Regions from separate parts of the Paenibacillus sp. FSL R7-0331 genome, predicted to be linked through region 2. Evidence: a T-box and tRNA genes for the amino acid it is inferred to sense, from the RefSeq annotation. Region 2 holds a T-box; the other holds one or more tRNA genes.
The links. A T-box is a leader RNA that pairs with one kind of tRNA and senses whether it is charged. The one in region 2 lies ahead of tyrS (tyrosine--tRNA ligase), so its partner is inferred to be a tRNA-Tyr.
Positions count from the first base shown of each region.

Region 1: it encodes a tRNA-Tyr, which carries the amino acid that the T-box ahead of tyrS (tyrosine--tRNA ligase) is inferred to sense. The anticodon was not compared.

Region 1 is NZ_CP009284.1:6,060,047-6,072,079, reverse strand. It holds gene R70331_RS26405 (glycosyl hydrolase family 18 protein) at 1-748, shown strand, start outside; gene R70331_RS26400 (YgzB family protein) at 870-1,238, opposite strand; gene R70331_RS26395 (nucleotidyltransferase-like protein) at 1,368-2,243, shown strand; rRNA gene R70331_RS26390 (16S ribosomal RNA) at 2,684-4,231, shown strand; rRNA gene R70331_RS26385 (23S ribosomal RNA) at 4,515-7,441, shown strand; tRNA gene R70331_RS26380 (tRNA-Asn) at 7,499-7,574, shown strand; tRNA gene R70331_RS26375 (tRNA-Ser) at 7,578-7,667, shown strand; tRNA gene R70331_RS26370 (tRNA-Glu) at 7,691-7,765, shown strand; tRNA gene R70331_RS26365 (tRNA-Val) at 7,832-7,907, shown strand; tRNA gene R70331_RS26360 (tRNA-Met) at 7,925-7,998, shown strand; tRNA gene R70331_RS26355 (tRNA-Asp) at 8,005-8,082, shown strand; tRNA gene R70331_RS26350 (tRNA-Phe) at 8,103-8,178, shown strand; tRNA gene R70331_RS26345 (tRNA-Thr) at 8,199-8,274, shown strand; tRNA gene R70331_RS26340 (tRNA-Tyr) at 8,280-8,365, shown strand; tRNA gene R70331_RS26335 (tRNA-Trp) at 8,371-8,444, shown strand; tRNA gene R70331_RS26330 (tRNA-His) at 8,470-8,545, shown strand; tRNA gene R70331_RS26325 (tRNA-His) at 8,586-8,658, shown strand; tRNA gene R70331_RS26320 (tRNA-Gln) at 8,693-8,767, shown strand; tRNA gene R70331_RS26315 (tRNA-Gly) at 8,773-8,847, shown strand; tRNA gene R70331_RS26310 (tRNA-Cys) at 8,854-8,927, shown strand; tRNA gene R70331_RS26305 (tRNA-Leu) at 8,956-9,034, shown strand; gene R70331_RS26300 (TetR/AcrR family transcriptional regulator) at 9,116-9,676, opposite strand; gene R70331_RS26295 (GNAT family N-acetyltransferase) at 9,808-10,437, shown strand; gene R70331_RS26290 (hypothetical protein) at 10,457-11,011, opposite strand; gene R70331_RS26285 (aldo/keto reductase) at 11,102-12,022, opposite strand.
Region 2 is NZ_CP009284.1:2,023,520-2,035,552, reverse strand. It holds gene R70331_RS08400 (phosphoketolase family protein) at 1-623, opposite strand, end outside; gene R70331_RS08395 (GntR family transcriptional regulator) at 912-1,634, opposite strand; gene R70331_RS08390 (methyl-accepting chemotaxis protein) at 1,804-2,844, opposite strand; gene R70331_RS08385 (FIST signal transduction protein) at 2,856-3,887, opposite strand; gene R70331_RS08380 (hypothetical protein) at 4,171-4,356, shown strand; gene tyrS (tyrosine--tRNA ligase) at 4,992-6,254, opposite strand; T-box leader at 6,428-6,653, opposite strand; gene R70331_RS08370 (helix-turn-helix domain-containing protein) at 6,807-9,047, opposite strand; gene R70331_RS08365 (MFS transporter) at 9,110-10,288, opposite strand; gene R70331_RS08360 (DUF8769 domain-containing protein) at 10,394-12,033, opposite strand, start outside.

The DNA.
Region 1 (12,033 bases), 2.9 Mb from region 2:
CTTTGACGCGGATCTGACCACTGAAGCGTTATCGAGCTATGAAAAGCGGATGAATACAATTGTTCAAATGCTGGAATATGCTGATTTATATGATCTTGACGGAATTAATATTGATTTTGAGAATGTGTACACCAAGGACGGGGAGAATGTCACGCAGTTTATGCGGGAGCTAAAACCGATGGCTCAGGCCAAAAATCTGATTACTTCTATAGATGTTACCCCGAAATCGAATAGTGAAATGTGGTCACTGTTCCTGGACCGGAGAGCGCTTGGCTCAGCAGCGGACTTTTTAATTGTTATGGCGTATGACGAGCATTGGGCGTCCAGCCCCACAGCAGGCTCGGTAGCCTCATTGTCTTGGGTTGAAAACTCGATAAGCCGGATTATTGAGGAGGACGATGTGCCGGCCGAGAAGCTGATTCTCGGTGTTCCGCTCTACACCCGCATCTGGACTGAGACGATGGAGAACGGGGAGAAGAAGGTAAGCTCCAAAGCGGTCGGCATGAAGACGGTTCAGGAGCTTTTGGCGGAAAAGAAACTGACCCCGTCTTTCGATAACGAGGCAGGTCAGAATTATGTGGAATACAAAGTAGACGGTGTGCTTAACAAAATATGGATTGAGGACAAGGTTTCCCTGAAATCACGGGTTGAGCTTGCCAAATCGTTCGGACTTGGCGGAGTGGCTTCCTGGACCCGCAGCTTCGGAACGCTGGAGGCTTGGCAGACACTTCAGGAAATAAGTAAGTAGACGATCCGGTATATAGAAGAAAGGTGCCCCGTTTGGGGCACCTTTCTTTGTTTACATCAATTTTTCAGTGATTTTTCAGTGGGGGAGTGGATAATAAGAAGAGAATTGCACGCCGGGCATTCTAGGGATGCTGAAGCTTTTGACTTTCAAGCTGCTCGGAAGTCAGGGTTGCTTGTGCAGGATCCAGGGTAAGCAGGGTGTGGCAGAACATGCAACGGTCGGTTTTACCGAGCATTTTGGTAAGCTTCCCGCATTCCGGACACTCCAGCTGGACAGCGCTTGTAGACAGCATGCCTGCCCAAAAATAGATGGCCAGACTGGCTGTCATCGAGATCAGTCCGATAACGAGTCCGATAGCGGCAGCTATTTTCCCTGCGGATCCCCAGAATACAATGCCTGCCGTTCCGGCAATCATCAGGCCCATGCCAACCATGGTGAGCAGCAGTCCCCAAGTGCGAAAAGCATTGATTTTAGCCGACTTCATCTTCATATCGCTTAGCTCCTAACTAAAATATAGTTGGGACTTCCGGAAGGAACTGACATGACTATGTAGAATATTATTATTTATAAGAATTATAACTGACGTGACGCAAAATCGCCAAATTTGATGGAGGGAAGCATGGAACTATCCAATTTGACCTTATTGAGTGGAGAAACGTTTGACGAGACTGTCCTGGGCGCTATAGCACTGCGGCAACAGGGTAATGCTTCGTTTGAGAGCGCTCTGCTTCACGATTTTGATATGGTGGTACTGATGCTGCACGAGGAGCAGGAAAAGGAACGGGTTCTGACTCACACCGTTGCAGGTGAGCGGCGGACGCAGACAGTGCATGTAGGTTTGCCTGCACTTGAACGGGCTGTATTGGCAGGGGATAATAACGAACTGCTTACCAGTCTGGTAGCCGGCGAGGTTATCTGGGACCCTAAGGGGATTCTGGGGGAGATGCGGCGTGAAATAGTCCGGTTCCAGGGACCGCTTAAAGAGCGGGTATTGTTTATGGAATTTGCCCGTTTCCTGCACATGTATGTAAAATCCAAGCGCTACCTTGAAGCCGACTGCACGATGGATGCATATAATTGTGTACTTATTGCCTTATATCACTGGGCACGGATTGAGGTCAGCGAGGCGGGATTCTTTCCAAGTCCGGCAGTGTGGGAGCAGGTGAAAAGTCTGAATACCCCGGTACACAAGCTGTATGAGGAGCTGACAGTGAGCACCGAAACGCTTGATCAGAGAGTTGAGCTTATTCTGCTCGCCTGTGAGTTTGCTCTTATGTCCAAAATGTCTGACTGCTGCAGCCTGCTGCTGGATATTCTGGGAAGCCGCAAAGAGTCCTGGAGCATTAAAGAATTATTACAGCATTCCGGTCTAAGTCCGCTTGGTGCTGAATTGCCGCTTGTACTGCGCAAGCTGGTGTCCCGTTCACAGATTAGAGAGATAACGGCCTGGGCCGATGATGCTGCTGAAGGCCGCGCGGTCCGCTACACACTATAGATACAAAAAGATCACCGGTATGCATGCTGTGAAGCTGAATAGGTCAAGCTAAGGAGAGGAAATGTACTCTCTTTTTTTGTTGGTTTTTAGGTGTGGAAGTTGAACAACGATACCAATAAATAAATTGAAAATTAAACTGTTGACTCGGTTGTTAATTCTATGTTAAATTATAACTCGTCCCTCCGACACACTTGAAAGCTGAGAAGCAGAAGGTGATCAACGGAAAAAAGAAATCAAAAAAAGATGTTGACAAAAACGAGGGAAGCATGATATATTATAAAGGTCGCTGCTGACGAGATAATCGAAAGCGACGGCGAGCTTGATCTTTGAAAACTGAACAACGAGTGAGTATCTGGAGATCACTTCGGTGAGATCCAAAAGTAGAGAATGTAAATTCTCGTCAGATGTTTCAAAATGAGCAATCGCTCTTTCTAAATACCAATTTGGAGAGTTTGATCCTGGCTCAGGACGAACGCTGGCGGCGTGCCTAATACATGCAAGTCGAGCGGAACTTATCCTTCGGGGTAAGCTTAGCGGCGGACGGGTGAGTAACACGTAGGCAACCTGCCCCTTAACCTGGGATAACTACCGGAAACGGTAGCTAATACCGGATAATTTCTTTTTTCTCCTGAAGAGAGAATGAAAGGCGGAGCAATCTGTCATTAAGGGATGGGCCTGCGGCGCATTAGCTAGTTGGTGGGGTAACGGCTCACCAAGGCGACGATGCGTAGCCGACCTGAGAGGGTGAACGGCCACACTGGGACTGAGACACGGCCCAGACTCCTACGGGAGGCAGCAGTAGGGAATCTTCCGCAATGGGCGAAAGCCTGACGGAGCAACGCCGCGTGAGTGATGAAGGTTTTCGGATCGTAAAGCTCTGTTGCCAGGGAAGAACGTCCGGTAGAGTAACTGCTACCGGAGTGACGGTACCTGAGAAGAAAGCCCCGGCTAACTACGTGCCAGCAGCCGCGGTAATACGTAGGGGGCAAGCGTTGTCCGGAATTATTGGGCGTAAAGCGCGCGCAGGCGGCTATTTAAGTCTGGTGTTTAAACCTTGGGCTCAACCTGAGGTCGCACTGGAAACTGGGTGGCTTGAGTACAGAAGAGGAAAGTGGAATTCCACGTGTAGCGGTGAAATGCGTAGAGATGTGGAGGAACACCAGTGGCGAAGGCGACTTTCTGGGCTGTAACTGACGCTGAGGCGCGAAAGCGTGGGGAGCAAACAGGATTAGATACCCTGGTAGTCCACGCCGTAAACGATGAGTGCTAGGTGTTAGGGGTTTCGATACCCTTGGTGCCGAAGTTAACACAGTAAGCACTCCGCCTGGGGAGTACGGTCGCAAGACTGAAACTCAAAGGAATTGACGGGGACCCGCACAAGCAGTGGAGTATGTGGTTTAATTCGAAGCAACGCGAAGAACCTTACCAGGTCTTGACATCCCGGTGTAAGCATTAGAGATAGTGCCCCTCTTCGGAGCATCGGAGACAGGTGGTGCATGGTTGTCGTCAGCTCGTGTCGTGAGATGTTGGGTTAAGTCCCGCAACGAGCGCAACCCTTGACTTTAGTTGCCAGCAGGTTAAGCTGGGCACTCTAGAGTGACTGCCGGTGACAAACCGGAGGAAGGTGGGGATGACGTCAAATCATCATGCCCCTTATGACCTGGGCTACACACGTACTACAATGGCCAGTACAACGGGAAGCGAAGCCGCGAGGTGGAGCCAATCCCAGCAAAGCTGGTCTCAGTTCGGATTGCAGGCTGCAACTCGCCTGCATGAAGTCGGAATTGCTAGTAATCGCGGATCAGCATGCCGCGGTGAATACGTTCCCGGGTCTTGTACACACCGCCCGTCACACCACGAGAGTTTACAACACCCGAAGTCGGTGGGGTAACCCGCAAGGGAGCCAGCCGCCGAAGGTGGGGTAGATGATTGGGGTGAAGTCGTAACAAGGTAGCCGTATCGGAAGGTGCGGCTGGATCACCTCCTTTCTATGGAGAATCGTTCTCTGCAATGGGGACATTCAAATTTAAAATCTAACCGGTCGGTTAGTTACTCACTCGTTGGTCAGTTTTGAGAGTTTAAGCTCTCAAGTAAGTACCTTGATCCTTGAAAACTGGATACCGAAACGAATTTGCGTTTTAGAACATCTTTTAGCTGAAACTTGTGTAAGCAAGTTGAAATAGTTATTAGTTGATACGAATTTTTCTGTGAAGGAAATGAAGATCTTGAATTTATTCAATGGTCCGATATTTCTCCTCCGGAGAAAATCGAGGTTAAGCTAATAAGAGCACACGGAGGATGCCTAGGCGCCAGGAGCCGACGAAGGACGTGGCGAACAACGAAACTGCCTCGGGGAGCTGTAAGCAAGCTTTGATCCGGGGGTGTCCGAATGGGGAAACCCAGCTGTGGTAATTCGCAGTTACTCGTATCTGAATACATAGGATGCGTAGAGGCAGACCAGGGGAACTGAAACATCTAAGTACCCTGAGGAAGAGAAAACAATAGTGATTCCGTCAGTAGCGGCGAGCGAACGCGGAACAGCCTAAACCAGGGGGCTTGCCTCCTGGGGTTGTGGGACGTCTCACATGGAGTTACAAAGGAATATGGTAGGCGAAGAGGTCTGGAAAGGCCCGCGATAGAGGTAAAAGCCCTGTAGCCGAAATGATATTCTCTCCGAGACGGATCCCGAGTAGTGCGGGGCACGTGAAACCCCGTATGAATCCGGCAGGACCATCTGTCAAGGCTAAATACTACCTGGCGACCGATAGTGAAACAGTACCGTGAGGGAAAGGTGAAAAGCACCCCGGAAGGGGAGTGAAATAGAACCTGAAACCGTGTGCTTACAAAAAGTCAGAGCCCTATTAATGGGTGATGGCGTGCCTTTTGTAGAATGAACCGGCGAGTTACGTTTAACATGCAAGGTTAAGGTGAGAAGCCGGAGCCGCAGCGAAAGCGAGTCTGAATAGGGCGATTTAGTATGTGGACGTAGACCCGAAACCGTGTGATCTACCCCTGTCCAGGGTGAAGGTGCGGTAACACGCACTGGAGGCCCGAACCCACGTACGTTGAAAAGTGCGGGGATGAGGTGGGGGTAGCGGAGAAATTCCAATCGAACTCGGAGATAGCTGGTTCTCCCCGAAATAGCTTTAGGGCTAGCCTCGGTGAATGGAGTGATGGAGGTAGAGCACTGATTGGGTGCGGGGCCCGCAAGGGTTACCAAGCTCAGTCAAACTCCGAATGCCATTAACTTCTTGCCGGGAGTCAGACAGTGAGTGCTAAGATCCATTGTCAAAAGGGAAACAGCCCAGACCATCAGCTAAGGTCCCCAAGTGTGTGTTAAGTGGGAAAGGATGTGGAGTTGCACAGACAACCAGGATGTTGGCTTAGAAGCAGCCACCATTTAAAGAGTGCGTAATAGCTCACTGGTCGAGTGACTCTGCGCCGAAAATGTAACGGGGCTAAACACACCACCGAAGCTATGGCTAGATGCTTTGCATCTGGGGTAGGGGAGCGTTGTATGTAGGTTGAAGGTGTACCGTAAGGAGCGCTGGACAGCATACAAGTGAGAATGCCGGTATGAGTAACGAAAAGATCAGTGAGAATCTGATCCGCCGAAAGCCCAAGGTTTCCTGAGGAAGGCTCGTCCGCTCAGGGTAAGTCGGGACCTAAGGCGAGGCCGATAGGCGTAGTCGAAGGACAACAGTTTGAAATTACTGTACCACCGTAATCCGCTATGAGCGATGGGGTGACGCAGGAGGGTAGTGACGCGGACTGATGGATGTCCGTCTAAGCAGTGAGGCTGGTGTGTAGGCAAATCCGCACACTGTTAAGGCCAGGCTGTGATGGGGAGCGAAAATTGTAGTAGCGAAGGTCATGATCTCACACTGCCAAGAAAAGCCTCTAGCCAGGAGAAGGTGCCCGTACCGCAAACCGACACAGGTAGGCGAGAAGAGAATTCTAAGGCGCGCGGAAGAACTCTCGTTAAGGAACTCGGCAAAATGACCCCGTAACTTCGGGAGAAGGGGTGCCTCGGTAGGGTGAATAGCCCGAGGGGGCCGCAGTGAAAAGGCCCAAGCGACTGTTTAGCAAAAACACAGGTCTGTGCGAAGCCGCAAGGCGAAGTATACGGGCTGACGCCTGCCCGGTGCTGGAAGGTTAAGGGGAGTGGTTAGGGGTAACCCGAAGCTATGAACCGAAGCCCCAGTAAACGGCGGCCGTAACTATAACGGTCCTAAGGTAGCGAAATTCCTTGTCAGGTAAATTCTGACCCGCACGAATGGCGTAACGACTTGGGCGCTGTCTCAACGAGAGATCCGGTGAAATTTTAATACCTGTGAAGATGCAGGTTACCCGCGACAAGACGGAAAGACCCCATGGAGCTTTACTGCAGCTTGATATTGAATTTGGGTACGATCTGTACAGGATAGGTGGGAGCCGTAGAAACAGGAGCGCAAGCTTCTGTGGAGGCGCCGTTGGGATACCACCCTGATCGTATCTAGGTTCTAACCTGGTGCCCTTAACGGGTACGGGGACCGTGTCAGGCGGGCAGTTTGACTGGGGCGGTCGCCTCCTAAAGAGTAACGGAGGCGTTCAAAGGTTCCCTCAGAATGGTTGGAAATCATTCGAAGAGTGCAAAGGCATAAGGGAGCTTGACTGCGAGACCAACAAGTCGAGCAGGGACGAAAGTCGGACTTAGTGATCCGGTGGTACCGCATGGAAGGGCCATCGCTCAACGGATAAAAGCTACCCTGGGGATAACAGGCTTATCTCCCCCAAGAGTCCACATCGACGGGGAGGTTTGGCACCTCGATGTCGGCTCATCGCATCCTGGGGCTGAAGTAGGTCCCAAGGGTTGGGCTGTTCGCCCATTAAAGCGGTACGCGAGCTGGGTTCAGAACGTCGTGAGACAGTTCGGTCCCTATCTGTCGTGGGCGCAGGAAATTTGAGAGGAGCTGTCCTTAGTACGAGAGGACCGGGATGGACGTACCGCTGGTGCACCAGTTGTTCCGCCAGGAGCATGGCTGGGTAGCTACGTACGGACGGGATAAGCGCTGAAAGCATCTAAGCGTGAAGCCCCCCTCAAGATGAGATTTCCCAATTAGTAAGACCCCTTGGAGACGACGAGGTAGATAGGTTGGAGGTGGAAGTGCAGCAATGCATGGAGCTGACCAATACTAATCGGTCGAGGGCTTATCCAACATTAATTCGCAGATTCGTTTCGGATTCAGTTTTCAGGTGATCAAGCCTGTATATATTCCCTGATAGCTCAGTTGGTAGAGCACTCGACTGTTAATCGAGTTGTCACAGGTTCGAGTCCTGTTCGGGGAGCCATATGGAGAGGTGTCCGAGTTTGGCCGAAGGAGCACGATTGGAAATCGTGTAGGCGCCACAAGCGTCTCGAGGGTTCGAATCCCTCTCTCTCCGTTCCTTATGGATATCATTAGTATGGCCCGTTGGTCAAGGGGTTAAGACACCTCCCTTTCACGGAGGTAACAGGGGTTCGAATCCCCTACGGGTCACCAATATTTCTTTAAAAGCTTGACTTTTTAATTGAGAAATGATATGATATAAAAGTTGCTGGTTTTGATGGAGGCTTAGCTCAGCTGGGAGAGCATCTGCCTTACAAGCAGAGGGTCGGGGGTTCGATCCCCTCAGCCTCCACCATATATATTTTTTACTGACGCGGGGTGGAGCAGCCCGGTAGCTCGTCGGGCTCATAACCCGAAGGCCGCAGGTTCAAATCCTGCCCCCGCAATTATTTGGAACCGTGGTGTAGTTGGCCTAACATGCCTGCCTGTCACGCAGGAGATCGCGGGTTCGAATCCCGTCGGTTCCGCCATTTGTATCACAACTTTATATGGCTCGGTAGCTCAGTCGGTAGAGCAAAGGACTGAAAATCCTTGTGTCGGGGGTTCGATTCCCTCCCGCGCCACCATGATTGTTACAATAGAATATGCCGGTGTAGCTCAATTGGTAGAGCAACTGACTTGTAATCAGTAGGTTGGGGGTTCAAGTCCTCTCGCCGGCACCATCTGTGGAGGCTTAGCGAAGTGGCCAAACGCATCAGACTGTAAATCTGCTCACGTACGTGTTCGGTGGTTCGAATCCATCAGCCTCCACCATCTTTAGGGGCATAGTTTAAAGGTAGAACAACGGTCTCCAAAACCGTTGGTGTGGGTTCAATTCCTGCTGCCCCTGCCAATGTAATACTTTAAAGCTTAATATGGCGGCCGTGGCGAAGGGGTTAACGCACCGGATTGTGGTTCCGGCATTCGTGGGTTCGAGACCCATCGGCCGCCCCATTAATTTTGAAGTGTGAAATTGTAATAATAGCTTAATATGGCGACTGTGGCGAAGGGGTTAACGCACCGGATTGTGGTTCCGGCATTCGTGGGTTCGAGACCCATCAGTCGCCCTTTTATTACTACAATGAAGATTGAAATGAATATTGGGGATTAGCCAAGCGGTAAGGCAACGGACTTTGACTCCGTCATGCATAGGTTCAAATCCTATATCCCCAGCCATTTATGCGGACGTGGCTCAGCGGTAGAGCATCGCCTTGCCAAGGCGAGGGTCGCGGGTTCGATTCCCGTCGTCCGCTCCATTTTATGGCGCCATAGCCAAGTGGTAAGGCAAAGCTCTGCAAAAGCTTTATCCCCAGTTCGAGTCTGGGTGGCGCCTCCATTGATTTTGGAATAATAAGCTTGAATACGCCGGCGTGGCGGAATGGCAGACGCGCTCGACTCAAAATCGAGTGGGAAACCGTGGAGGTTCGAGTCCTCTCGCCGGTATAGCTAAAGGGTCCCTTAGAGATAATCTCTAAGGGACCCTTTTTTTATTACTGACTAACTCATTTTCGTTAAGTGATACAGTTATTCTTCTAACTTCATCAGCAGCTGATGAATACGTAGAGACATTCCCGCAGGTTCTTCTTCCATGCCGCGTACGATCCAGTCCTCAATAACCCCGACTACCCCTGACGCAATAAACAAACTTTCAGTTTCTTCATTTAATGATGATTTAATACGATCTCTGTTATCCTCAAGCATTTCCTGTAAGATCTTCTTTTTAAAAAACTGCTTAAATTTTTCGGAGGTTAATAATGTGTCTTCCGGATTAGTAAGCACGTTAAATAATGTCCTGTTTCGATATATGTAGTCTGTAAGTTTATTAATAAATTGCATAATATCATGATGATTCTTAATTGGAAAGGAATCATCATAGAACTGATTTAACTGATCAAACATCTCAGCTTCAATTTCATTATATAAATCGTAGATGTCCTGATAATGCAAATAAAAAGTACTTCTGCCGATGTCAGCAAGCTCCGAGATTTCCAAAACGGTTATTTTAGAAATAGCCTTAGTATTTAATAATGTCAGAAAAGCTTGTTTTATCGATGCTTTAGTTTTAATAGATCGTCTATCTCCCACAATTAACCCCATTTCTGTACAATTAGGCTTCGCCTGTTCATTAATAAACAAATAAAATGAATTGACTATACTATTTTATACATCTGCTGATTACAATAAGAAAAATCAAAGGAATATAAGAGGTGATTCACGTGAAGTCATTTCGCTTGGCCAAAAAGGATGAATTACAAGAAGTTGCTGCCTTGTTAACTGATTCATTTTTAGAATATCCGTTGTTTCCGCTAATTTTGACCCAGGATAAGGACTATAAAAAAAACTTGTATAGACTTAATTATACTAATACAAAATCATATTATCAGCAAAGTGCGTGCTTTGTAGGGATTCTAGACGGAAAAATTGTTTCTGCTGTTCTGCTGAAAAAAAGCGGGGCAAAGGGACCGGGCTTTGTTCAATATCTGTTAAACGGCGGATTAGCACTGGCTGCTCAGCTTGGCATAAAGCGAATTCTTCATATTCTGGGGACACTGGATAAAATGAAGGAGGCTTGTGATCGTTACGGGAAGGAGAGCTGGTACATTGATTCCTTTGCGGTGGCGAAGGGTTTTCAAGGAAAAAGCCTGGGGAGCACCTTGTTTAATAATTTTCTATTCCCTTACATCAGTGAACGTGGGGGCGGCCGGATCACACTGGTTACCCACACGGAGCTGAACAAAAGGTTTTATTGTAAAAATGGTTTTAAGGTTTTTAACGAATTCGGTATTGGGCCGAAGGGGAATTCAATACCGAATTATAGCTTCGAGCTGAATATTAACCCTGTTTAATACTCATGAAATTATGATTTTATCTGATTTGCTTATAGGTATTCCAGCTTACAGCAAGATGTCCGATGGCAAAAACTACAGCAGCTGCAGCAAAGAGAAGAGAGTCTATCCATACGGCAAGCAGACTAAAGTAAAGAACCGGGAACATGGCCATAGGTAAAGAGAGCGGTCCTAATGGTTTGAATAACATGCTGAATGTTCTGCCGGACCGGTAGTAGCGCAGCCAGCACATATAGTAGAAGATTAAACAGATTAACATTAACCACCCTAAAGAAGATACGGGCTGTACAGCGATCTTCTGGCCGAACAGGATGGGCAAAGTAAAGCAGGCAATCTGACCAGCCCGTTCCAGCGCATTAAAGATTACAGGCGGAGCTGTGAGTGATGGCGGGACATTGCGCGGAGCGAAGAAGATGAACAGCAGATTCGGCAGCAAAATTAAAAGAGGCAGAATAAAACCTATGAAATGCAGTCCCATTGTCAGGCTCCGTTCTACTTTAAAATATTGACTTAAAAATAGCGCAAAGGGCTGCAGACTGTCAAAGCATTCTGTCACTGCTGTTAAAATAAGCAAAGCAAAGAAAGAGTACTCCACCTGCCGAAGGGACTGGTAAGAGTACTCTTCTCTATTTATCGTGGGCGGCTGTGCAGGCTTGTCAGCTGCTTAAGGCAGCTTGTTGCCGGCAGCGCGGTAAATTTCATACCATTCCTGACGGGTCAGGGTAATGTCAGAAGCTTTGGCAATATCAAGCAGGCGCTGAGTGTTGGTTGTACCGACAATCGGCTGCATACCGGCAGGGTGTCTTAACAGCCAGGCGATGGCGATAGCCGTGTCAGCGACCTCTTTTTCAGCTGCGAGACGGTTAATTACTTCATTCAGCACAGGGAACTTGTCATTACCCAGGAATACCCCTTCAAAGAAACCGTACTGGAACGGGGACCAAGGCTGGATTGTCATGTCGTGCAGACGGCTGTACTCCAGAATGCCTCCATCATGCACTACGGATGCAGCATTGGTCATATTCACATTGAAGCCGGCATCAATCATTCCGGAGACCATGATGCTAAGCTGCAGCTGGTTGAAGAGCAAAGGCTGCTTTACATTCTTTTTGAGCAGCTCGATTTGCAGCGGGTTCAGGTTGCTGACGCCGAAGTGTTTGACCATACCCTTTTGCTCGAGATAATCAAAGGCTTCAGCTACCTCCTCAGGCTCCATCAGAGTGTCCGGGCGGTGCAGCAGCAATACATCTACATAATCAGTTTTTAGGCGCTTCAGGCTGTTCTCGACCGATTGTACAATGTGCTCTTTGGAAAAGTCGAAGAACCCGTCACGGATTCCGCATTTGGTCTGAACCAGCAGTTTGTCGCGCATACCGGGGCTTGCTGCTACAACCTCTCCGAATACTTCTTCAGCTTTACCTCCGGCGTATATATCTGCATGGTCAAAAAAGTCAATTCCCGCCTCTAGGGCACTGTGAATATGCACATCCGCCTCTTTCGGGGAAAGCTCGGCAATCCGCATACATCCAAGTGAAATTTGTGCTACCTCAAGCTGGCTGCTGCCTGCTTTAATTTTTTTTACCACTTTGCGTTCAC
Region 2 (12,033 bases):
AAGTGCAGAATCGGCAGCACAGCGCCATCGGTTACAGGGTTGATGAAACGGTTGGAGAACCAGGAAGCAGCCAGCGGTCCGGTTTCTGCTTCGCCGTCTCCGACAACTACAGCCGAGATCAGGTCCGGGTTATCCAGAATAGCTCCAGCGCCGTGGGATAAGGAATAACCAAGCTCTCCGCCTTCATGAATTGATCCTGGAGTTTCTGGAGCAGCATGGGAAGCTACGCCGCCCGGGAACGAGAATTGCTTGAACAGTTTTTTGAGACCAGGGATATCCTGGGTAATTTCCGGGTAAATTTCGGTGTAGCTGCCATCCAGATAGGAGTTGGACACCATAACCTGGCCGCCGTGGCCCGGTCCTTCTATATAGAACATATTCAGATCATATTTGGTAATAACGCGGTTGAGGTGCGCATAAATGAAGTTCTGGCCGGGAATCGTTCCCCAGTGCCCGATCGGTTTGATTTTAACGTCAGCATCCTTCAAAGGTTCTCTTAACAACGGATTATCCTTCAAATACAGCTGCCCTACGGAAATATAGTTCGTTGCCCGCCAGTAAGCGTCCAGCTTCTCCAGATACGTTTTTGATGAGTAATCAACACCCATGGTCGATAATCCCATTTTCTCCACTCCCTAATTGATTGTATTTATTATTGCCAATCTTTTCTCTCTACAGGTACATCATACCTCTGATAAAAATAAATACAACCTTTTAGACAAGTGATACGGTCCAATTTTGTGAAATTTTGAACATAGTATGAAATGTGCAGGTAATTGTCTGGGAAAACGCTCTTCCGCTATGTCTTTCGCCAGTTTTTTACATTCACCGAATCCTAAAGGCTATTTGTTAGAGGATGATTACTGTTATGTTGATAACAAAAAGGCCCGGGAAAATTCCCGGACCTGCGCTTAAGTAACCGATACAAAGGTATTAAATTTCAGATATTTGTAGTGGAATCTCATATGGGAGAATTCAAGCGGAGTACCGTTATCAAGAAAGAAAATCCCCTCCATGATGCTGACAGGCTCATTCGGCGCCAGATTAAGCAGCTCCTGGTCACCCGGCTCGGACGGTTCTGCAAAAACAGACAGGAAAGATTTGGTCACCGCCAGATTACGCGAATCCTCCAGATAATTAAAGATCGAGCCTTCGATAATCGTCTGATTGAGGTCCTGAACAATTTTGATCGGGATATAACCGGTCTCAATCATGAACGGTTCATCGTCGAACAGACGGAGCCGGACGATCCGGTATACGAAATCATGGGGCCCGAGGAATAAATCCCGCTGCAGCTCTTTGGTTGGAGGGATGACCTCGAATTTCAGCACTTTGACTTTGGGCCTCGTGCCATGCATCTGGAAATTGTCGGTGACTCCCAGATTGGAGCCTTCATAATTAAAGATCGATTCATTTTTTATGTACAAGGGATTGATAAAGGTGCCTGAGCCCCGTTTTTTGAAAATAATGCCGACACTCTCCATCTTGGCGAGTGCGCGTTTGATTGAGCTGCGGCTGACCTCATACGTCTCACTAAGCGTACGTTCATCCGGCAGGCGCATATCCGGGTAGGCTCCGGCAAAAATTTTCATTTTGAGGTCATCAATAATCTGCTTGTAGACAAACTGTGTCATGAAGTACTCCCTTTCAGGTCTGCTGTCACTTCGTAAAGCTTACTGTTAACTATAGCATAAACAGCGCCTCTATCATACAGCCTCACCCGCTTAATCACAGCAAAAACCCGCAGCCGGAACTCTGCCGGCTGCGGGTTTGCTGTATCGCCATTCCATACGCTGCAGCTGCTCAGTGCACGCTTTGCGCTTCATCAAGCTGCTGCAGCTGCTCTATCTGATGCAGATGGTTGAGCAGCTGCTGATAATGATCGGCTTTTTGCTGGACAGCCATTACAAGCTTCTGGAACTGGTCGGAATCCTGTCCTGATTTCTCCAGAATACGCAGCAGGTCGCCGTTGATCTGCTCGACATCCTCCATGCTGCTCTCCTGTGACACCTGAATTTTCTCCAGATGCTCAAATACCTCTTCCTCCGCCTCCACAATCTCGTTCATAAATACGGTTGACTGGCTGATCCGCTCGGCCGTTTCGGCCATCGCCCTGGTACCATCAGCGGATTTGCTGTGCAGCTGCTCCATTACATCGGTCATTCCTGTGAGCGAGCCCATAATTTCTTTTACATGGCTGCGTGTGCTGTCGGCAAGCTTACGAATCTCACTTGAGACAACGGCAAAGCCGCGCCCATGTTCGCCCGCCCGGGCTGCTTCAATCGCCGCATTAAGCGATAGCAGATTCGTCTGCTCGGCGATTTCGGTAATGAATCTGGCAAGCTGTTCAATGCTGGTGAAATGCCGGCGCAGCTCTTCGTTCAATGTAACGAATTCCGTAAATACCGCCGATGCCTTCTGCATTTCGGCAGCAATCTGGAGGTTGGATTCCTTGGCAAATTCGATTTTGTTGGAGGAAAAGGACAGGCTGCCGTACATATCATTGATCAGATTCTCAGTCAGTCCGCTGTTCGCCTTCAGATGCTCCAGCAGCTGCTGGGTTCCGCCGACCTGCGTGATTAATTCCCCGCCACCCGCCCGCAGAGCTGCAAACTCCTCGACCATTCGTCCCTCCTGCTGAAGAATAGCCCCGGTTTCGCGGCGGATCTGCTCAGCCAAAGCATAGGCGTGAATACCGTAAGATACAGGTGCAGGTACAGCGGGTACAGGCGCGGAGTCAGCTTCAGTAACTGCTCCTGCAGGTATAGCGGCTTCCGGAATCATGATCTCATGATCTGAATATGATGTTTTCCAGAAAGAGCGCAGTTTATTAATCCATTCCATTATGATTCCCCCTATTCAACCAGCAGCAGTATCATTGTCTGGTTGGCATGCTTTTTATAATATTGCTCTCCGTAGCTGATGAAGCCTGTAGTGTTGCCGCAGAAGCTGAGCATCTTCTCATCGAACGCCGCCCACAAGTTATCTCTGGTGAACAGCTGGTCCCGCAAAGTACAGTTAATGTTGAGCACAAAGGAAGGCTTGTACGGGCTTGTCTCCAGAGTCTCTTCAAGCACCGCCAGCGGATCTGCCGAATTAAGCACCTCAACATAAGTACTGGACATAATCTGACTGTAAAAAGTGACGGACTGATCGGGATTCACTGTCATCGGGGAAGATATGATCAGATCATCGGCATACCTTTTACCCAGCGGATTGCTAAGGAAATGCCGGTCCAGCTCTCCTTCCGGAACGCCCAGCGCGCGAGCATATTCCGCAGAAGCCGGACGCCCGTTGAACGAATACACGGTTCTCGCGAACACATCAGCTTCTGTAACCAGCAGCGTATTGCCGGTCGGGACATAAATATTCTCTTTAACCAGTGTGGTGCGAACAGACATGTCGAAGAATACGCCAAGGTTCTGAACACGGCGGCTGCCTATGAAGATATAAGCCTCTCCGTTCTCATCATCCGCAGCACTTCCGCCAATAACCTTGAAATCCGGATCAACGAAGAACAGTGAGGAAAGAATCGTCTCCTCCATCCCCGCTGTTCCGTCACACAGCAGCAGCAGAAAGGCATTGGCGTTGTCCTTTACCTTAAGATAAGCGGCCTTCAGCCTGGCACTGCTCAGAACGGGCGGCTGCACAATTTCTGTAATCTCGGCGATAGAGGTATCATATTCAAAGCCGGTAACAACGCCGCTCCGGTAGCCCTCTGGTGTATACTCTCCTTTGGTCGAGCAGAGCAGAACACGCGGCGGAGCCAGCGGAGACAATTGCCTGACAGCAGCAGCTGAAGCAAACAGCACCAAGCCGCGGCTGTCACCCAGTACTTCCAGATGACGCTTGGCTTCGTCCAACGTGAGAAACGATAAAGCTTTCATTATGTATAACAACCTTTCTGTGCGGGAAGCTCCCTTATAAACTTTTCTAATAAACTTTTCTAAAAAATTAGTTTTAATTTTTGATTCTATCTTATGGTTAACCAAAGTATCTTACCTGTCTGTGAATAATGTCGCTTTTTGTTGCAGCAAGTCTGATTGATAACTGTCAGGAGCGCTGTTCACAAAGCTTCACAGGTTGAGCATACTCCCGCAAGCTAGTAATATGGACATACTATGGCGACAGCCTGGAACGATTCTACTATGTAAAAAGGAAGTGTAAAGCATGACCTACTCTCAACGTTCAGCACAGCCGGGCGCCTCATCCGATTATGCTTATTTGGAGTATCAAATCAGCCAGGCACAGGAAGCATTGGTACATGCGGAAAAAGACGGGGACGCGGAGCTTGCCGCCGCCATCCGGAAAAAGCTGGCCGGGCTGGAGGATGAGCTGGAGCAGCTTGAAGATTAAACTGACACCTGGAAAACTAGCAGAACAACGGGCAGACTAAGCTTGGGGCCCGCTAGGGAGAATAGGAAGTTACCCGGCTATATATAGAACGTCATTAAGAGACTAACAAACCGTCTCCTGTTCCTGCCTTAGGTAAAGCGTTGAGCAGCGGATGGATCTCCCTTGCCAAAGCTCTAACCTTAGTCAGTCATTTCGGAGCCAAATGAGTTTTAAGTGTAGTTTGTGCAATTAAAACAGGGGATTTCAGTCATTTTAAGGAGATAACTGTATTCTGTACATCTATTTTTCGCAACAAAGCCGGTTCGGGGCGTTTTCGGCAAATATAAATGTATAGAGTGCAGTTAAAACCTGCAGCGAAGATAATTAGCCTAGTTTAGTTGCAAAAAGTACAGTTATTTCAACCCGGCTCATTCATGATGCCGTGCCATTACCTACGAAACAGGGCAAGTGCATCACCGAGAAGAAGGAGAGGCGGACGCCTTTATAGTGGGATTTTTCCTTCTAACAGCACCGCCAGAAGAGCAAACGAGTGGGCTTCCTTGCGACCAAAACAAAAAAGGCTATCCCCTGGTCATGCGAAATGACCGGAATAGCCTTTTTTGTGTGCTTTTGCCGCCTAACTTATCAGTTGCGGATTAAACCAGCTTGACGAGGCTGTAATTTTTCTTGCCCTTGCGGACGATAATGAACTTGCCGCCAATGGCGTGTTCAGCGGTAATGTCAACTTCCAGTTCACTAACGCGCTCGCCGTTGATGGAAATGGCGCCCTTGGTGATATCCTCGCGTGCCTGGCGTTTGGACGGCTCGATGCCCAGATCAACCAGCCATTCAACGATATTCTTCGATTCGGCGGAGGCGGTGAAGGTCGGCATCTCCTTGAAGCCTTCCTCGATCTCATCGGCAGTCAGGGAACGGATATCGCCGCTGAACAGCGCCGCAGTAATCCGCTTCGCCTGCTCCAGCAGCTCTTCGCTGTGCACGAACCGGGTCATCTCTTCTGCCAGCGCCTTTTGCGCTTCCCGTTTGTGCGGCTCGGATTCAACCTTGGCTGCAAGAGCTTCGATCTCTTCCTTGCTGAGGAATGTGAAGTACTTGAGGTATTTGATTACATCCCGGTCATCCGTGTTCGCCCAGAACTGGTAGAACTCGTAAGGGGTAGTTTTCTTCGGATCGAGCCAGACAGCGCCGCCTGCGGTTTTGCCGAACTTGGTGCCGTCAGCCTTAAGCATCAGCGGGATGGTCAGACCGAATGCTTTGGCTTCGTTGCCTTCTTTTTTACGGATCAGATCCAAACCGCTTGTAATATTGCCCCATTGGTCAGAGCCGCCGATCTGCAGCTGTACATCCTCATGCTTGTACAGGTGCAGGTAGTCGATTGACTGCAGAATCTGGTACGAGAACTCGGTGAACGAAATCCCGCTGTCCAGACGGCTGGAGACAACATCTTTGGCAAGCATCGTGTTGATGCTGAAGTTTTTACCGAAATCGCGCAGGAATTCAATGACATTAATGTTCTTGGTCCAGTCGTAGTTGTTGACCAGACGGACCTGATTGGCATCATCATCGGAGATAAACAGCTTCTTCATCTGCGCAGTCAGCGCATCCACATTCTCCTGTACCTGCTCCAGTGTCTGCAGGGAGCGCTCGCTCTGGCGTCCGCTCGGATCGCCGATTGTTCCGGTAGCTCCGCCGATCAGAATCACCGGACGGTGACCGGCCAGCTGAAAGCGTCTAAGCACCATAAACGGAATCAAATGTCCGATATGCATACTGTCCCCGGTCGGATCAACGCCGCAGTACAGCGAAACCGCCTTGCTCTTCGTCAATTCGCGCAGTCCTTCTGCATCCGTCTGCTGATTAATGGCGTCGCGCCATTCCAGTTCATCAATAATATTCAACATGTACAACCCCTTTGTTAGTGATCAGGTATGGTTAGTGTTAGTGAGATACGTTGGAGGGTGAGCGCCACCCGGTGGTACGGCCAAAAGTCCGCGGACCGCCAATCTCTGCATTTATGTCATACAGCCCGCCGGTCCGGCAAACGCAAAAAATCGCCCCTTGTCTATTCAGACACAGGGACGATTGAATTAACCGTGTTACCACCCAAATTGCACAGACAGCCTAAATCAGCCGATCCGTACCACTCATAAGCGAGTTATCGTTCGCTTCGTTCCGCTTGGCATTACCCAAGATACTCCAGAGTGTATTTCGCAGCCCTCGTGTGTACCGGGTTCCATCACCCCCCGGCTTTCTGTGACAGGGACTAAGCTGCTACTGCGCTCATTCAACGTATACAAACTATAAGATTACAGAAAGTATAGCCAATTCACAATTTGTTGTCAATCCGGCCGGTAACCGGATTAATATCAGGTATAACGCCAGCGGCCGCAGCGGAACCGACTATCCGTTGAAACATTTAGTTGCTGATCCGCTGTTTCAGCTAGTCTGCACTACCTGTCAGCCTTTGTCCCCGGCTTCATACGGTGCTTGCGGTAGTCGCCGGGCGTCACTCCAACCACCCGTTTGAATACCCGCCCGAAGGTAATCGAGCTGGTATAGCCAAGCTTCTGGGCGATGTCCTGCAGATTATCGCTGGTCGTCGCCAGCAGATATTCTGCGCGCTGCATCCGCAGCTGGGTCAGGAAATCGACGAATTTCATATCAAATTCCTCTTTAAACAAATGGCTGGCATATTTGCCCGAGATCTGGAACCGGTCGCTGAGATGCTTCAGCGATAAATCCGGATTATCGAAATTCTCTTCAATATATACCTTCATCTCGCTGATCATCGCCCGGTAGCTCTTCGATTCATTTACAGATACATAAGTCCGGTAAATTTCGGCCAGCCACTTCAGAATTACAGCATGCACCTGCTCAAGCGTCGCCTGCATTTCCATTTCGCTGTAATATCCCTGCAGGCCGGTCTCGGCGAACATTCTGCGCAGGCTGTCCGACAGCTGCCCAAGCTCGCGGTCAAGCATCTGGATCAGCATATGCAGCAGCATGTGGATCTCTTCATCCTTAATCTGATCGCTGCTGAACCAGCGGAACAGCTCATCCACCCGCTGCCGCCAGTTCTCGTCGGCAATCCGGAATTCACGGACGATTTCACTCAGCATCTGCAGATATTTGTAGGAATGCAGCGTGGAACGGTCCGGCAGGCTGTCGCTCAGTACAATCATGTCCCTGCCAAGGGACAGCTTATGCTGCAATGCTGTCTCCGCCGCGGTACAGGACTCCGAAATGGCCTCCAGTCCATCCACAACCGGACCTATGCCTATTGCGAGCGACAGTCCGAGATTATCGCTGACCCATCTCAAATAACGCTCAGCCAGGATTGTCAGCTTCTGCTTGTCCGTCCGCAGCTCCCCGCCGCCCGTCATCAGCCCGATCCGGTTGCCGCTCACCCACTCCGCCCAGCCCTGCAGCCCCTCTTCAACCGCCAGCTCCTGGAACAGGTTCATGAGCGTCAGCTTGAGCATGTTCTGCTCCTTAGCCGGATATTTCCTGCGGAACTCCTCGTAGCGGTTCATTTCCGCTGCTATAAAGGCAAACTGCACCGCTTCATCCGTAAACGGCTCGAAATGCTGCAGCTTCTCTTCCAGAGAACCTCTCTGCTCCCCTTCCATTAAGTCCAGAAAAAGCTGGCGGCGCTGTACAAGCAGATTCTCATCGTACTGTTTCTGATAGTCTACCGTCTGGTTAATCAGCGTTTCCAGCGCCCGGTCAATCAGCACAAGCTCGCTTCTTGATGTACTGTCGAGGCTCTGTTCACGGAACTGCAGTACCTGAATCCGGTTCATCATCGCCTTAATCGGCCGGTAATTCTTGCGGGTGATGTACAGGATATAGAGCGTACCCAGAACGACTGTCAGGATACCGATAATAATCCAAAGGTAAGAGACCACGGACATCCAGGCAAACAGCTCCCCTGCACGGATGCCGCTCTCAAAGGTCCAGCCTGTTTTGTCCAGCGTGATCCGGGTCAGCACATCGCCTTCGGGCATATTATTTTCCCGGTGGGCGGAATAGATCAGATTCCCCTGATCCCCCACCACACGCATGAAGGAGACCTGGCTGTTCGTCATATCATCAATCATCCGTTCAAGCCGGTACATGCTTAAATTCACCATAATGACGCCCTCCGCCCCAAACGGCAGCGGCAGGGGCTTGCCCATGCTGATTACCCGCACCGGCTGGTCAAAGCTGAAGAGCCGGAGGGTGCGGACATCACTCCAATTCCGTTCATCACTCTTTGCCAGCATCTGATCCAGAATTTCCCGGTCTGCAAAAAACTCCCGGTCGACCAGGCCGTTAAGCGTCAGGACCTTATCATCCCATTTACGGTAAATATAGATGGAATCAATCAGCTGGTTGCGGTACAGAATCCCCCGCATATCACTCACCGTATTATAGAGCCGGGTCCGGTCCCCTTCGTCACTCAGCCCGCTCAGGAAATCGCCATAATCATGATTGGTCTCCATTTCCTGAAGTACGGAGATCTCTACATCGTTCAGTGCACTCCGCAGTGAATCCACCACATAGCCCGTTGAGATGCGGTTGGCCTTGTTCGTTTCGCTGCGGGACAGCTCACCTACGATCAGAAACGACAGGAAAATCAGGATCGACACGGTCAGCAGAAAGATAGGGAAATAGGAGAACATCATGCTTCTCGACCAGTTTCGTCTCATATGTACTCCCGCCCTTCTTCAATGGGTTCCGAAGCATGCCGCCTGAAGAATGACAGGAAACTTCACACGGACATTCTTGCTATTCGGTTTATCCAATATAGCATGCCCGCACCGATTAATGCACTAACTGTACAAGACAGATACATCATCTGTGCACCGCCCGAATAAAACAAATAGCCGTTCAGCAAGTTACCCACAATTCCGCCAAGCCCGGAAAATACCATATTGAACAGGCTTTGGCCTGTCGCCTGCATCCTTTTCCCGGAGGCTTCGGCCACATATTCCACAGCAGCCACATAAAACAGCCCGAAAGAAAGTCCATGCAGCACCTGAATGCTTACCATTACCGCCGGAACCGGGAACAGCCACTGGATACCCCAGCGCAGCGCATAAAATAAAGCGGCCAGCAGCAGCGTCCGTTCATGGCCGATCCGCCTGAGGATTCCGGCTGCCAGCAGCATTGAAGGAATATTCGTCAGGGAGGCAAGCAGCAGTGCCGTGCCAACGAGCGAATAGCTGCCCCCCGCCTCCTGAAAGGCCAGTACAAAAAATGAATTGTAAGCTGTCAGAGTCTGGTTAACGAAAAAGCAGGCGATCAGAAACAGCAGAAACAGACGGTTACCCAGCAGCTCCTTCATCCCTTGTGACAATGAAATCGCCGCGGCCTTTCTTTCTGTACTTCGGGATAAAGTAAGCACCGTGGCTGTCCCTGCGAGACTAAGGGTCAGAAACGGCATCCACAGCTGAGTAATCTCGAAGCTCGACAGATAGAACCCGCCGGCATAACCGCCCAGCGCTGTCCCCAGGCTGCCCAGACTGCGGATCGTCCCATAAGAGGTACGCCCTTTCTTCGCAGCAGTAACCGCGTAGGAATCAGCAACAGGACTTTGCGTCGCCTGGAAAATAATAGACAGAATATAAACCGTCATAATTACCGCAGTATATTGAAAGCTATAAAAAAAAGACAAGCAGGCCGGTACAGAGACCGCAAGGATCAGTACCAGCTTCGTCTGGCGATACCTGTCAACCAGTATTCCCCATACCGGCTGGACAATAATGGACAGCAGCGTGCCGATCGACATCAGCATCCCGACAACATTTGCTCCGATGCCCTGATGCACAAATAAGGTAGTTAAATAGGGGTTAAACAGTCCGCCTGCGAGGCCCGTCAATAGATACAATAAGCGAAGCTTCAGCAGCTCCTTCTTGGCATCCACCGATATTGTCGCCGTATTTTCCATGATGTATCCTTCCTTTACGACAGAATCGCTGCACCCGCCGCCCCGCCTGATAACCGGTCAATTGCTCAGTTGTCATTGTTTGCTGCCACCTTTCAGAGGTAAGCTTCAAGAAACCGGGTCCATCCGGAGAGTGAAGGACATCCTCTGCACTCCGTCCTCCGGACGGTGCAGATAAATAATTTCCAGTCTGCTCTCTCCTTCATCGCAAAGGATGGACGGCTCAGGTGCTGCAGCTGACACCCGGCATACAAGACCAGGAAGCACCCAGTGGTCTGGACTTACTTCGGCCAACGCAAGCCCCGGGCCGGTAATCTCAAACAGCACTTCAACGGGAACCTCCGTATCCAGCCGAACCTCGGCCGTCAGCAGATCTTTGTCCACTGCGGCTTCAAAAACGATTCCCCGCAAATGGCTGTTCCAGCTCTTGCCCTGCTCCCTGCGGATTAAGCGCAGGTAATAGCGGGCTCCGTCTGCGGTTCTCCAATGTACGGTCGCCGGATGCATCTGCCCGTTCGTATTCCGGCTTCCCGACATCCCACCGATCATCCGGTTCTCTTCAATCCAAGCCGCCGCTGTGCACAGGTTGCGGTTCTCTCCGGGCTTGTCCCGTTCACACAGCTCGCGGAACTGCTTCTCGACTCTGCGGCTCTCGCCGAATGTCTTGAACTTCAGCAGCAGTTCCGGCGGAACCTCGCCAGCTGCGAGTGCGATCAGCGGATCATGACTGGTTTCACAGTTCGGCGCAGCCAGATGCTCGTAGCCTTCTCCTAAGGAGAGATAGAGGAATACGCCTATTGAGCTATGCCCCGTCATCTCCATCTCATAAGCCCGCGAGAACGGTCCCGACATATTCTCCAGCAGCGGATTATAGAATAGGGCAATATTCTCCCACATTCCATGCTCCAGGCTTCGTCCAATCTCCCTGAATGAAGCAGTACGTCCATACTTTCTCCACATGCCAAGCACGGTAAGGTCCACACCGTAATAGGTGGTTGTATTGAATTCGGCAATGCTGCCAAATTCTGAGAATTCACTCAGGAATGCTGCTGCTTCCCGGTCCGCGTGCCGGATCCATTCATCATTAGCAAAGCGGTGCCCGTAGTAATGGACGATAAAAATATGCATCAGCTCAATATTTGAATTCATCGGAATAACATCGGATAACCGCCGGTCGATGGAAGCTGAAACCGTTCTCTGCATCGATTCCTCCAACCGCTGTACAAGCTCCTGCGGCAGAACTCCGGCAAAATGCTCAAGAATCACCGCAAAGGTGCTGGCAATGAATTCACGCCAATTCGGATCATAGCTCTTCCAGACCGGCGGCAGCACCTCATCGACCGCTGACTGCAGATATTGTCTGATTGCCTGCCCGTCCTCTCCGGTCCATGCGGGACTTATTTCCCGGGAAAGTATGCTGTTTAGCTGTTTACCGACCTTCTCTGTAGTTTCACTGAGAAAAAAGGCGAAACCCGGCGCAAACTTTTTCCACTCATAATTCCCGGCCGGAGGCAGTGCGGCCTGCGGAGAAACGCGGAACGTGCCGTGATAAATCTCGTCCGGGCAATTAAACTGCAGATTCATCACCTGATCCAGCAGTCTGCATGCCCGCTGCGCATCACCTGCACCGCCACGGATCAGTAGCCCCAGCGCATAATGGGCACTGCTGCGTGTGTTATGACGGTCACTCTCCTCTTCATCGATCACAAGCTCCATTGCTTCGTCATATAGCGAATCCATAAGCGCCA